DNA from 3 places in the Micromonospora sp. BQ32 genome. Region 2 is predicted to be linked to each of the others. Evidence: predicted binding sites of a transcription regulator. Region 2 holds the regulator's gene; each other region holds the start of a gene.
What was found. The regulator HrcA, encoded in region 2, represses chaperone genes, less so after heat shock. The targets are predictions, from matches to a motif close to GGTTNGCACNCTCNNNNNGAGNGTGCNAACC.
Positions count from the first base shown of each region.

Region 1 (4,530 bases), on a different contig from region 2:
GTTTCGGTAGAGGAGGCAGCCATGACCACGGATGACAACCAGACCGAGGACGGCCCGCCGATCACCTGGAAACCGGTGGATGAACTCCCCGGCCAACTGCCGTTCGACCGGCTCGACTACGGCGACGCCGAGCAACTGGCCGAGATGACCACCGACGGTGAGTCGTCGGTGGTCGAGGAGCCGCAGGAGATGGTGGACGCGCCGATCCAGCTGCCTCCGCCGTACAACCGGGCACAGAAACGGCGCAACCAGCGCCCACTGCCGACCTGACGACGAACGGGGCGGACCGCGTCAGCGGCCCGCCCCGTTCGGTGTCGGAACTGGACTCAGAAGTCCATGTCCCCGCCACCCGGGCCAGCCGGGGCAGCCGGGGTCTTCTCCGGCTTGTCCGCGACAACGGCCTCGGTGGTGAGGAAGAGCGCCGCGATGGAGGCGGCGTTCTGCAGCGCCGAGCGCGTCACCTTGGCCGGGTCGATGATGCCCGCGGCCAGCAGGTCGACGTACTCGCCATTGGCGGCGTTGAGACCGTGACCCGCTTCGAGGTTACGGACCTTCTCCACCACGACGCCGCCCTCAAGGCCGGCGTTGACGGCGATCTGCCGCAGCGGGGCGTCCAGCGCGACCTTGACGATGTTCGCACCGGTCGCCTCGTCGCCGACCAGGTCGAGCTTGTCGAAGGCGGTCTTGCCGGCCTGCACCAGCGCGACGCCACCACCCGGGACGATGCCCTCCTCGACGGCGGCCTTCGCGTTGCGAACGGCGTCCTCGATGCGGTGCTTGCGCTCCTTGAGCTCGACCTCGGTGGCCGCGCCGACCTTGATCACCGCAACGCCGCCGGCCAGCTTGGCCAGCCGCTCCTGCAGCTTCTCCCGGTCGTAGTCGGAGTCGCTCTTGTCGATCTCGGCCCGGATCTGGTTGACCCGGCCCTGGATCTGCTCGGCGTCACCGGCACCGTCGACGATGGTGGTCTCGTCCTTGGTCACCACGACCTTGCGGGCGCGGCCCAGCATGTCGAGGCTGGCGGCGTCGAGCTTGAGGCCGACCTCCTCGCTGATGACCTGGCCACCGGCGAGGATGGCGATGTCGGTCAGCATGGCCTTGCGGCGGTCACCGAAGCCCGGCGCCTTGACGGCGACCGACTTGAAGGTGCCACGGACCTTGTTGACCACCAGGGTGGCGAGGGCCTCGCCCTCCAGGTCCTCGGCGATGATCAGCAGCGGCTTGCCCGACTGCATGACCTTCTCCAGGATCGGGAGCAGGTCCTTCACCGACGAGATCTTGCTGTTGGCGATCAGGATGTACGGGTCGTCGAAGACGGCCTCCATACGCTCCGGGTCGGTCATGAAGTAGGCCGAGATGTAGCCCTTGTCGAAGCGCATACCCTCGGTGAGCTCCAGCTCCAGCCCGAAGGTGTTGCTCTCCTCGACGGTGATGACGCCTTCCTTGCCGACCTTGTCCATCGCCTCGGCGATGATCTCGCCGACGGTGCTGTCGCCAGCGGAGATGGAGGCGGTGGAGGCGATCTGCTCCTTGGTCTCGACGTCCTTGGCGAGCTTGGACAGCTCCTCCGAGACGCTCGCGACCGCAGCCTCGATGCCCCGCTTCAGGGCCATCGGGTTGGCGCCAGCGGCCACGTTGCGCAGGCCCTCGCGAACCAGGGCCTGGGCCAGGACGGTCGCCGTCGTCGTGCCGTCACCGGCAACGTCGTCGGTCTTCTTGGCGACCTCCTTGACCAGCTCAGCGCCGATCTTCTCGTACGGGTCCTCGAGCTCGATTTCCTTGGCGATGCTCACACCATCGTTGGTGATGGTGGGGGCACCCCACTTCTTCTCGAGCACGACGTTGCGGCCCTTGGGGCCGAGGGTCACCTTTACGGCGTCGGCGAGCTGGTTCATGCCCCGCTCGAGGCCGCGGCGCGCCTCTTCGTCGAACGCGATCATCTTGGCCATACGGCGTTGTCCTCCTGGACACTCACGGGCCACCCGAGATGTGTGCCCCGGATGGGCCGCCTGGTGTACGCACCTTGGGACGTCGCCACCTGGCGACGACGACGTCCTTCGGCCGGGCCGGATAGCCCGCGACGACCGGCCATGTGCCGCCCCGGCGTCTCCACGCCGGCGCAACCTGGCCCCACCGTCCCGACCATTGGCACTCACGGTATGCGAGTGCCAATGACTTGTTTAGCACTCTCCCCTGCCGAGTGCAAGCACGATGCCGCCGCTCAGCCGAGTTCCGCAGCCAGTCCAGCGGTGTTCACCGGCGCCTCATGGGCGCGCTGCTCGGCGTACGTCACCAGCAGACCGACCATCTGGGCGAGGTGGGCCGGCAGGGCCAGCACCGCGGTGACCCCGATCACCACCACCGCTCCGGCCGCGGTGCCCGGCGACGCGAACGGATCCGCACCGAACGCGGAGGTGCCCACCCCCTCCAGGGAACTGGAGACCAGACTGACGACGATCACCGCCAGGGCCACCAGGGCCACCCGACCGAGCAGCAGGCCGAGCCGGTCGTGGAACATCCGGAACGAGCGGCCGATCGGGTTGCGGCGTTCGAAGAGATAGGCCGGGCCGGCCATGCTCAGCGCGAACGCCAGGTAGATGCCCGGCAGCACGCAGAAACAGACACCGACGCCGATGAGCAGGCTGATCAACAGGGTCCAGCCCCACAGCCCGAGCGCCCGACGAAGGCCGTAGCGCAACGCCGACTCCAGACTGGCTGGCTGGCCAGCGGCCTGCCGGGTGATCACCCAGCTGCCCGCGGCCCACCCGACGGCCTGCACCACGCCCACCAACAGACTGCCGCCGACCAGCACGAGAAGGAGGCTCCCCAACTCGGCGGCGAAATTGTCCGGCAGCGCGGCGCCAGGAGCACTCTCGGTCTGGGCGGCCCACTTCGCCGACGGGTCCACCCCGAGGGCGATCACCGAGAGCACCGCCGCCGGCAGCACCTGGGTGAGCAGCATGATCGGCACCAACTGCCGCCAGCCCCGACGCAGCGCTCCCCCGCACCGGTTGAACCATCCGCCGATGCCGGCACCGGGCGGCGTGACCAGGGCATCGTTCGGGTCGAACCCGTAACCAGGCGGGTACCAGCCGACCGGCGGCCCCGGATACCACGGCTGCCCGCCGTAGGGACCCGACCCGACCGGGTAACCCCCGGTGGGTGGGAACGCCCAGCCCTGCGGCGGCGGAGCCGCACCCCAGGCACCCTGCGCGGGATCCCAGCCGGGCGGTGGGGCAGCCTGGCCAGCCGGGGGCATACCCGACTGCCAGCCGGGCGGCCCGACGTCGCCAGAGGGCGGGCCAGCCGGGGGCGGCGCACCCGGCCCCCAGCCGGGCGGTGGACCGGACTGGCCGGGGCCGCCAGCGGGCGAGGACGGATCGGACGGGTCCGGCTCCCCCGACCCGGGGGACGGAGTGGGCGGGGGCGGCTGGTCGGTCATGAACGCTCCTCAGCATCGGCTGGAACGGTTCACGATCTTCCCGGCTGCGCGCCGCTGCCGCAGCCCCGACTCAGGGGCCGATCGGCCAGGAAGCTCAGCCGATGACGCGTACGTGCTCTGCCTGCGGGCCCTTCTGGCCCTGGGCAACCTCGAACTCGACCCGCTGACCGTCGTCCAGCGCCTTGTAACCGTCCATCTCGATGGCGGAAAAGTGGACGAACACGTCCTGACCGCCGTCGACGGCGATGAAGCCGTAGCCCTTCTCGGCGTTGAACCACTTCACGGTGCCCTGTGCCACGGTGCACTTCCCTCACTCTGCGCGGTCTTGCCTGACCCGGCGCACGGCGCGGCCGGGCGCCCCGACCACCGACTCAGCGATCGATGATCGCCATTGAACCAGGTGACCGAAATCGCACGTTACACGAGCAGTCACGGCCGCGCACGGCCAGAAATCGGACACACTCCGGGGGTGTCCCAACCACCCTGATTGGCCGGTTTCCCGATTCACCGGATTCGCCGCCGTCATTGCAAATGGAGGCCGGACCGCACGGCGCGCGCACGGTGACGGCAGGAGGGCACAGCTCACGAAACGACGCGTCCATCCCCTGTGGTAGGCATGCGGGCATGACCACGGACATGGGCTCATCGGCCGTGCGGCTCGCGGAGATCCGCCGGGTCCGACCGGAGGACGCCGCCCGGATGCGGGCGCTGCGCCTGGAGATGCTGGCCGACGCTCCGTTGGCCTTCCTGGAGACCTTGGCGGACGCGGCGGCCCGACCGCACAACGAGTACGCGGCCCGGGTCGCGTACACCTCGGCCGGTACCAGCAACGCGCAGTTCATCGCCGACCCGGGCGGCCGGCTGGTCGGCCACGCCGGTGGCACCACCGCCCCGAACGAACCCGGCCTGACCGTGATCTACGCCGTGTACGTCACGCCGACCTGGCGCGGCCGTGGCCTGCTCGGCGAGCTGATCGACGGGGTGGCCGCCTGGTCGCGAGCCTGTGGCCGACCGGAGCTGCTGCTGGAGGTGGTGGTCGGCAACGACCGCGCCTACCGCGCCTACCAGCGCCTGGGCTTCAAGGACAC
Region 1 covers NZ_JCADBI010000005.1:141,980-146,509, forward strand. The annotation lists gene AC5L30_RS12755 (hypothetical protein) at 22-270, shown strand; gene groL (chaperonin GroEL) at 327-1,949, opposite strand; gene AC5L30_RS12765 (hypothetical protein) at 2,222-3,442, opposite strand; gene AC5L30_RS12770 (cold-shock protein) at 3,537-3,740, opposite strand; gene AC5L30_RS12775 (GNAT family N-acetyltransferase) at 4,067-4,530, shown strand, end outside.
Region 1: groL (chaperonin GroEL) is a predicted target of HrcA. The motif match lies at 2,144-2,174, and genes of this name have one in related genera.

Region 2 (4,530 bases):
TCTGGATCACCACGACGGCGATGCTGGGCAGGAAGAGCAGGCACCAGCTCACGAAGAGCAGCACGAACGCGATGATCGACCAGAGGATCTGGAAGTTCAGGGCGGCGAGGGCGTGTGCCCGGACGGTCGGCGACTGCTGGCCGCGGGCCAGGTAGGCGATCAGCGGGGCGACGAAGCCCAGCGGGCCGAAGCTGACCAGCGCGCCGACGGCGCCGCCGAAGTGCGCGACCAGCGCCCAGGTCTTGTCCTCGTTGTTGGTGTAGCCGCCGCCGGGGCCGCCGTAGGCACCACCGGCCGGGTAACCGCCGGGTGGGGGGAAGCCCCCGGGCGGGGGATAGTCGCCTGCCGGAGGGTAGCCGCCTGACGGCGGTTGGTCACCGGTGGGCGGCGGATAGCCACCGGCCGGGGGATAGCCGGCCGGGCCGGGTGCCCCGGACAGTGGTGCGGTGGGCGGCTCGGCCGACGAGGACGGCCCCGGCGAGGTGGGCTCCGGCGGGTAGTTGCCGGGATCGCCCGATCCGGGAGGGCGGGGAGGTTCAGTCATGGATGTCACGGTAGGGGCCGGTGGCAACGCCGCACCAGAGCGACACCGCCTGGCAGTGCGGGCCGATCGGCCCAGCAAGGTGGCGCGGGCCGCACCGACGGGTGGCCGTTGATCATCGCGTCGGCGGGCCCGCCGACGTAGACTGGCACTCGTTACAGTCGAGTGCCAGGACGGCCCGGCCGGCTCACAGCGCCGGCGGCCGACGTGCGACAGGAGGTGCGGAGGATGGGTCTCGACGACCGGAAGCTCGCCGTGCTCCGCGCCATCGTCGAAGACTACGTCTCCACCCAGGAGCCGGTCGGCAGCAAGGCGCTGGTCGAGCGGCACCAGCTCGGGGTCTCCCCGGCCACGGTCCGCAACGACATGGCCGTGCTGGAGGAGGAGGGCTACATCCGGCAGCCGCACACCAGTGCCGGCCGGGTGCCCACCGACCGCGGCTACCGCCTCTTCGTCGACCGGTTGTCCCGGGTCAAGCCGCTCAGCCCGGCCGAGCGCCGGGCCATCGAGCGCTTCCTGGTCGGCGCGGTCGACCTCGACGACGTGGTGCACCGCACGGTGCGGTTGCTCGCCCAGCTGACCCGGCAGGTCGCCGTCGTGCAGTACCCGAGCCTGGCCCGCTCCTCGGTGCGGCACCTGGAGCTGGTGCCGATCTCCACCACCCGGCTGATGCTCGTCATGATCGCCGATACCGGGCGGGTGGAGCAGCGACTCGTCGAGCTGCCCGGGCCGGTGCCCGCCGACGACGTCACCGACCTGCGCCGACTGATCAACGAGAAGCTCGCCAACGCCCGGCTGTCCGAGACGCCGCCGCTGGTGCAGGCGCTGGTCGAGGAAGCGCCGACCGGGCTGCGTCCGACCATGACCACGCTCGCCACCGTCCTGCTGGAGACGCTGGTCGAGCGGCATGAGGAGCGGATCGCGCTCGCCGGCACCGCGAACCTCACCCGGGGCGGCCTGCTCGATTTCCAGGGCTCCCTGCGGCCGATCCTCGAAGCCCTGGAGGAGGAGGTCGTGCTGCTCAAGCTCATCGGTGAGACCGAGCCGAGCACGACCCGGGTGCTGATCGGCGACGAGAACGAGTTCGACAACCTGCGCGCCGCCTCGGTGGTCAGCACCGGGTACGGCCCGGGCACCACCATCGTGGGCGGCCTGGGGGTGCTGGGGCCCACCCGGATGGACTACCCCGGCAACATCGCCACGGTGCGCGCCGTGGCACGCTACGTGGGCGAGTTGCTGGCCCAGAACTGATTGGTCAGGGCCGATGCGGCCGGCTGCGGCCGCCGACCGGCGCAACGCGAGACGAACATGAGGACACGGAACGCAGTGGCCAGGGACTACTACGGCATCCTCGGTGTGAGCCGGGAAGCCTCCGATGACGAGATCAAGCGCGCCTACCGCAAGCTGGCGCGCCAGTTCCACCCGGACGTCAATCCGGACCCGGAGGCTCAGGAGAAGTTCAAGGACATCAACGCCGCGTACGAGGTCCTCTCGGACGACCGGAAGCGGCAGATCGTCGACCTGGGTGGCGACCCGCTCGCCCCGGGTGGCGGCGGCGCCGGCGGCCCGGGTGGCCCTGGAGGCGCCGGCCCGTTCGTCGGCTTCCAGGACATCATGGACGCGTTCTTCGGGGGTGCGGGCGGTGGCGCCCGTGGCCCACGGCCGCGTACCCGCCCGGGCGCCGACGCGATCCTGCGGCTCGAACTCGACCTGCACGAGACGGCGTTCGGCGTCGAGGCCCCGATCACCGTCGACACCGCGGTGCTCTGCACCACCTGCTCGGGCGCCGGCACGGCCGCCGGCACGCACCTGGCGACCTGCGAGGCGTGCGGCGGTCGGGGCGAGGTGCAGTCGGTGCAGCGCACCTTCCTCGGCCAGGTGGTCTCCGCCCGGCCGTGCACCGTGTGCCAGGGCTACGGCACCACCATCCCGCACCCCTGCCCCACCTGCGCCGGCGACGGCCGGGTGCGGACCCGCCGCTCGCTGACCGTCAAGATCCCGGCCGGCGTCGAGGACGGCATGCGGATCCGGCTGGCCCAGCAGGGCGAGGTGGGCCCCGGTGGCGGCACCGCCGGTGACCTCTACGTGGAGATCCACGAGCGCCCGCACGACGTGTACTCCCGCAAGGGCGACGACCTGCACTGTCGGGTCACCGTGCCGATGACGGCGGCCGCGCTGGGCACCCGGCTGACCATCAAGACGCTGGACAGCGAGGAGACCGTCGACGTCAAGGCCGGCACCCAGCCGGCCAGCACGCTGCGACTGCGCGCCCGGGGCGTGCCGCACCTGCGCGGCACCGGCCGAGGCGACCTTTACGTGCACCTCGACGTGCGGACGCCGACCAAGCTCGACCCGGACCAGGAAAAGATGCTGCGCGACTTCGCCAAGACCCGCGGTGAGGAGGTCGCCGAGCTGTCCAAGCAGGGCGGCTTCTTCTCCCGGATGCGCGACGCGTTCAACGGGCACGCCTGAGGTGTCCGCACCGCTGTTCCTGGTCGAGGCGCTGCCCACCGGCGACGCGCTGACCCTGGACGGCCCGGAGGGGCACCACGCCGCCACCGTGCAGCGGCTGCGCGTCGGCGAGGAGCTGCTGCTCGCCGACGGCAGGGGTGGCACGGCCGCCGCCGTGGTCACGGCCGTCGGCCGGGGCACCCTGGAGGTCAGCGTCACCTCCCGGGGGTACGCGGACGCGCCCGTACCCCGGCTGGTGACCGTGCAGGGCATCGCCAAGGGTGACCGGGGTGAGCTGGCCGTGCAGGCGATGACCGAGGTCGGGGTGGACGAGATCGTGCCCTGGGCGGCATCGCGTTCGGTGACCCAGTGGCGCGGCGACCGGGGCGTACGCGCCCGGGAGAAGTGGGTGGCCACCGCCCGGGAGGCGGCGAAGCAGGCCCGCCGGCCATGGCTGCCGGTGGTGGCCGGCGCGCCGGACGAGTCCACCGCCACGGTGGCCCGCCGGATCGCCGGTGCCGCCGCCGGGTTCGTGCTGCACGAGGAGGCCGAGGACCGGCTCACCACCGCAGAGCTGCCCTCCGTCGGCGAGATCGTGCTGGTGGTCGGCCCGGAGGGTGGCATCGCCCCGGCCGAGCTGACCGCCTTCGCCGAGGCCGGCGGGCGACCCGTACGCCTCGGGCCGGCCGTGCTGCGCACCTCCACCGCCGGGGTGGCCGCCCTCAGCGTGCTCGCCACCCGCCTCGGCCGCTGGTGACCCGTCGGCGGCTGGCTCGTTCAGGGCCGAGGGAAGACCGGCACCACCTCTTCCTCCGGCCCTAGGTCCAACCCGGCCGGCCCGATGATCTGCGGGTCCGGGATGCCGACCACCTCGGGGTCCCTGCCGGTGTAGTCGAAGCGGTGCAGCACGTGCCGCATCGCCTCGAGGCGGGCCCGCTTCTTGTCGTTGCTCTTCACCACCGTCCACGGCGCGTCGGCCGTGTCGGTCCAGAAGAACATCGCCTCCTTTGCCTCGGTGTACTCGTCCCACCGGTCGAGCGAGGCGATGTCCATCGGGGACAGCTTCCACTGCCGGACCGGGTCCACCTGGCGGATCGCGAACCGGGTGCGCTGCTCGTTCTGCGAGACGGAGAACCAGAACTTGACCAGCCGGATGCCGGAGCGCACCAGCATCCGTTCCAGCTCCGGGGCCTGCCGCAGGAACTCCAGGTACTCCTTGCGGCTACAGAAGCCCATCACCCGCTCCACGCCGGCCCGGTTGTACCAGGAACGGTCGAACAGCACGATCTCACCGGCCGCCGGCAGGTGCGCCAGCCACCGCTGGAAGTACCACTGGGTGGCTTCCCGCTCGTCCGGCTTGGCGAGTGCCACCACCGACGCGCCACGCGGGTTGAGGTGCTCCATGAAGCGTTTGATGGTGCCGCCCTTGCCGGCCGCGTCGCGGCCCTCGAAGAGGATCACCAAACGCTCGCCGGATTCCTTGATCCAGTCCTGGAGTTTCAGCAGCTCGATCTGGAGCAGCCGCTTGTCGCGGTCGT
Region 2 covers NZ_JCADBI010000021.1:69,547-74,076, forward strand. The annotation lists gene AC5L30_RS29380 (DUF4870 domain-containing protein) at 1-544, opposite strand, end outside; gene hrcA (heat-inducible transcriptional repressor HrcA) at 770-1,792, shown strand; gene dnaJ (molecular chaperone DnaJ) at 1,868-3,013, shown strand; gene AC5L30_RS29395 (16S rRNA (uracil(1498)-N(3))-methyltransferase) at 3,015-3,749, shown strand; gene ppk2 (polyphosphate kinase 2) at 3,770-4,530, opposite strand, start outside.

Region 3 (4,530 bases), on a different contig from region 2:
CCACCTCGTTGGAGACGCAGGCGAGCGTGATGTACCGCTCGACCAGCGGTCGGGCCAACAGATCCGCGTAGCTGTAGGTGCGCTCCTTGCCGACCCGCCCGTGGATCCGCAGCCGCCAGGTGTCCGGGTCTACCTGGGGCACCACCAGCGCGGTGTCGATCCGGTAGAACCCGAAGTTCGGGGTTACGTACGGCGCGAGTTGGGTCAGAGAGAGGTCCGCGCCTGCCGGCACGGCCGGTGCGGGGGCGACCGGCGCGGGCAGGCGGATCGCCTCGCGGGCTGCGGACACACCGCGCCGACCCGCCAGCCAGCGCCCGCCGAGACCGGCCACCACGGCCGTGCCGAGCAGCACTCCGCTCCCGGTGAGGAACCGTCGCCGCGAGTCCGGGTCCACTTCGGCAGGCCCGGCCGGTTCGACCGCCGCCGTCGGCCCGGCAGGAGTCACCGGAACCGGCCCCGCCGGCGACACCGGCACCGGCCCGCCGGGCGACACCGGGCCGGCCGGCGACACCGGCCTGCCGGAGGAAGGCACCGAGCCGCCGGGCGGAGACATCGAGCCGCCAGGCGAAGAAACCGGGCCGCCGGGCGAAGGCACCGGGCCGCCGGGCGACGGCACCGGGCCGCCGGGCGACGGCACCGGGCCGCCGGACGACGCTGAACCAGCGGTCGGCGTGGGTGGTGACCAGGGCCAGGGGTTCAGCTCGAACGGTCCGGCGATGAACAGCCAGAGCACCAGGGCGCCGAGACCGGCACCGATCAGGGATGGCAGCGCGTCGGCGAGGTCCGCGCCGGAACGGGTCAACGCGGAGGCCACGCCGATGACGCCGAACGCGGCGATGCCGGCCAGGCCGAGTGCCAGCCGGCGAACCGCCAGTACGCCGAAGAGCGCGGCGAAGCCGCCCAGCAACACGGCCGTGCCGACCAGCAGCGCGATCTTGTCGGCGGTCCCGAAGAGATCGATGGCGAGTTGCTTCAACGACTCGGGGACGGCGTCGACGATGACCCCGCCGACCGCGACCAGGGGCGCCGACCGGGGGCCGGTCAACACCGCGACCGGTTCGGCGATCCCGATCGCGACGGCGGCGGCGGTGATTCCGGCCAGCGCGGCGTACCGCCGTGACGTGGTGCTCATCGGCCCAGTGTGCGCGATCATCTCGCCCGGTCGCCAACAACGTCAGCGTTCGGTAATGACCTACCAGCCGACAAGACGAGCCGGGGCACACCGCCGTACGGCGGTGTGCCCCGGAACGGGTGTCGCTACCGGATCAGAAGCCCGGGCCGTGCTGGTGGCCGTGACCGTGGCCGTGCCCGCCGGCGGCGGCCGGCTCGGCCTGCTCCGGCTTCTCCACCACGAGGCTCTCCGTGGTGAGCAGCAGACCGGCGATCGAGGCGGCGTTGGTGACCGCGTTGCGGGTCACCTTCACCGGGTCGATGATGCCGGCCTTGACCAGGTCGACGTACTCGCCCTTGGCGGCGTCGAGGCCGTTGCCCCACTCGAGGTCGGCGACCTTCTGCGTCACGACGTAGCCGTCGTGACCGGCGTTCTGGGCGATCCAGCGCAGCGGCTCGACGAGCGCCTTGCGCACGACCGAGACGCCGACCTTCTCGTCACCGGTGAAGCCCAGGTCGTCGTCGAGCACCGACAGGATCTGCACCAGGGCGGCGCCGCCGCCGGGCACAGTGCCCTCCTCGACCGCAGCCTTGGTCGCCGCGATGGCGTCCTCGATGCGGTGCTTGCGCTCCTTCATCTCGACCTCGGTAGCCGCGCCAGCCTTGATGACGGCGATGCCACCGGAGAGCTTCGCCAGCCGCTCGGCCAGCTTCTCCCGGTCCCAGTCGGAGTCGGATGCCTCGATCTCCTTGCGGATCTGGGAGACCCGGTCGGCGACGTCGGCCTTCTGGCCGCCGCCGTCGACGATCGTGGTGTTCTCCTTGTCGACCACGACGCGCCGGGCGGTGCCGAGCACCTCCAGGCCGACCTGGTCGAGCTTGTAGCCCAGCTCCGGGGCGACCAGCTCGGCGCCCGTGGAGATCGCGATGTCCTGGAGCATCGCCTTGCGCCGGTCACCGAAGCCCGGGGCCTTGACCGCGCAGACCTTGAGGGTCTTGCGCAGCGAGTTGACCACCAGGGTGGAGAGCGCCTGGCCGTCCACGTCCTCGGCGATGATCAGCAGGGGCTTGCTGTTCTGCAGGACCTTCTCCAGCAGCGGCAGCAGCTCCTCGATCGCCGAGATCTTCTGGGTGGTGACCAGGACGTACGCGTCCTCAAGGACGGACTCCTGACCCTCCAGGTCGGTGACGAAGTTCGGCGAGATGAAGCCCTTGTCGAACTGGAGACCCTCGGTCACGTCCAGTTCGGTGGTGAGCATCGAGCCTTCCTCGACGGTGATGACACCGTCGCGGCCGACGCGCTCCATCGCCTCGGCGATCAGGTCGCCGATCGTGGAGTCCTGCGCGGAGATCGTCGCCACGTTCGCGATCGACTCCTTACTGGTGACCTCGGCGGCACGGCCGAGCAGCGCCTCGGAGACCTTGACGGCCGCCGCGTCGATGCCCCGCTTGAGGCCGGCCGGGTTGGTCCCGGCGGTCACGTTGCGCAGACCCTCGCGAACCATCGCCTGGGCCAGCACGGTCGCGGTGGTGGTCCCGTCGCCGGCGACGTCGTTGGTCTTGGTCGCCACCTCCTTGACCAGCTGCGCGCCAAGGTTCTCGTACGGGTTGGTGAGCTCGATCTCCTTGGCGATGGTCACACCATCGTTGGTGATCGTCGGCGCACCGAATTTCTTGTCCAGGACGACGTTGCGCCCGCGCGGGCCGAGGGTGACCTTGACCGCGTCCGCGAGGGCGTTGACACCGTGCTCCAGCAGGTGCCGGGCGTCGTCCGAGAAGCTCAGGATCTTCGCCATTAATGTCCCTTCGAAGCGCCATTGCCCCGGCCCGGCGAGCCGGACCGGGGCAGTGGCACTGATCGGTTGCTTACTTCTCGATGACCGCGAGGACGTCGCGGGCGGAGAGCACCAGGTACTCCTCGCCGGCGTACTTGACCTCGGTGCCGCCGTACTTCGAGTAGAGGACGGTGTCGCCGACCTGCACGTCAACCGGAACCCGGTTGCCGTTGTCGTCGACGCGCCCCGGGCCCACAGCGAGGACGGTGCCCTCCTGCGGCTTCTCCTTGGCGGTGTCGGGGATCACGATGCCCGACGCCGTGGTGGTCTCAGCCTCGTTCGCCTGGACCACGATGCGGTCCTCGAGCGGCTTGATCGCAACCTTGGTCGCGGTAGTCACGGGCATACCCTCCTGGGGTACTGGTTTCGTTGCTGGCCAGCGGGGCTGACCAGCGTCAATCTGCCTCATGCCACCGGGCGGTGCCGTCGTCGCGGGTGCCGGTCCGCCTGGCGTGCGCACCCGGGTCGCGAGACCCGGAAGCTGGCACCCTCAGGGTGAGAGTGCTAATCGCAGGTTATTCCGTGGCTAGCACTCCGTCAAGGAGAGTGCCAGCGCGTCGCGCCCCGCCAGCCAGGATTTTCGGGTCGGCCGGGACAATGGCCGGGTGGATCTCGATCAGCTGGCGGCGCTGCGTACCCCTGAGGGGTCGGCCGCCCTCACGGCGGCGGCCGGGCTGGCCGGCGGTGATCCACTGGCCGCGGCGTCGGCGCTGCGCGCGGCCGGGGTGCCGCCGACGTTGGCCGCGGCGGCACTCACCCAGGCCGAGCTGCGCCACCGTGCGGTCGGCAAGTTCGGCCCGGCCGCCGCTGGGATGTTCCTCACCCGTCCCGGCCTGGAGCAGGCCACCCGCCGGGTGGTCGCCGACCGTCGGGCCGCCCGGTTGTACGCGGCCGGCGTGCGCACCCTGGCCGACCTCGGGTGCGGGCTCGGGGCCGACGCGTTGGCCGCCGCCCGGGCCGGCATCCGGGTGTACGGGGTGGAGGCCGACCCGGTGACCGCCGCGATGGCCGCCGCCAACGCCACGGCGGCCGGGCTGGCCGAGCTGTTCACGGTCGAGTGCGGCGACGCGACCGGGTTCGACGTGTCCCGGGTCGACGGGGTCTTCTGCGATCCGGCCCGCCGCACCAGCGGCACCGGGCGGCGGATCTTCGACCCGCGCGCGTACTCGCCACCGTGGGACTTCGTCACCGGGCTGGCCGAGCGGGTGCCGCGCACCGTGGTGAAGGTGGCGCCGGGCCTGGACCACGCGCTCATTCCGGCCGGCGCGGAGGCCGAGTGGGTCGGCGTGGACGGCGACCTGGTCGAGGCCGCGCTCTGGTGCGGCGAACTGGCGGAGGTGCCCCGCCGAGCCACCCTCTACCGCCAGCGGGGTGCCGAGGCCCACCGCCACCAGCTCACCGGCTCGGGTGCCGCCGAGGCGCCGGTCGGGCCGCCGCGCCGATACCTGTACGACCCGGACCCGGCGGTGGTCCGCGCGCACCTCGTCGCCGAACTGGCCACCGAACTGGACGCCACCCTGGGCGATCCGAGCATCGCCTACCTCTACGCCGACCAGCCGATCCGCACCCCGTACGCGCGCTGTCT
Region 3 covers NZ_JCADBI010000013.1:211,271-215,800, reverse strand. The annotation lists gene AC5L30_RS23830 (molybdopterin-dependent oxidoreductase) at 1-910, opposite strand, end outside; gene groL (chaperonin GroEL) at 1,266-2,906, opposite strand; gene groES (co-chaperone GroES) at 2,977-3,291, opposite strand; gene AC5L30_RS23815 (THUMP-like domain-containing protein) at 3,551-4,530, shown strand, end outside.
Region 3: groES (co-chaperone GroES) is a predicted target of HrcA. The motif match lies at 3,425-3,455, and genes of this name have one in related genera.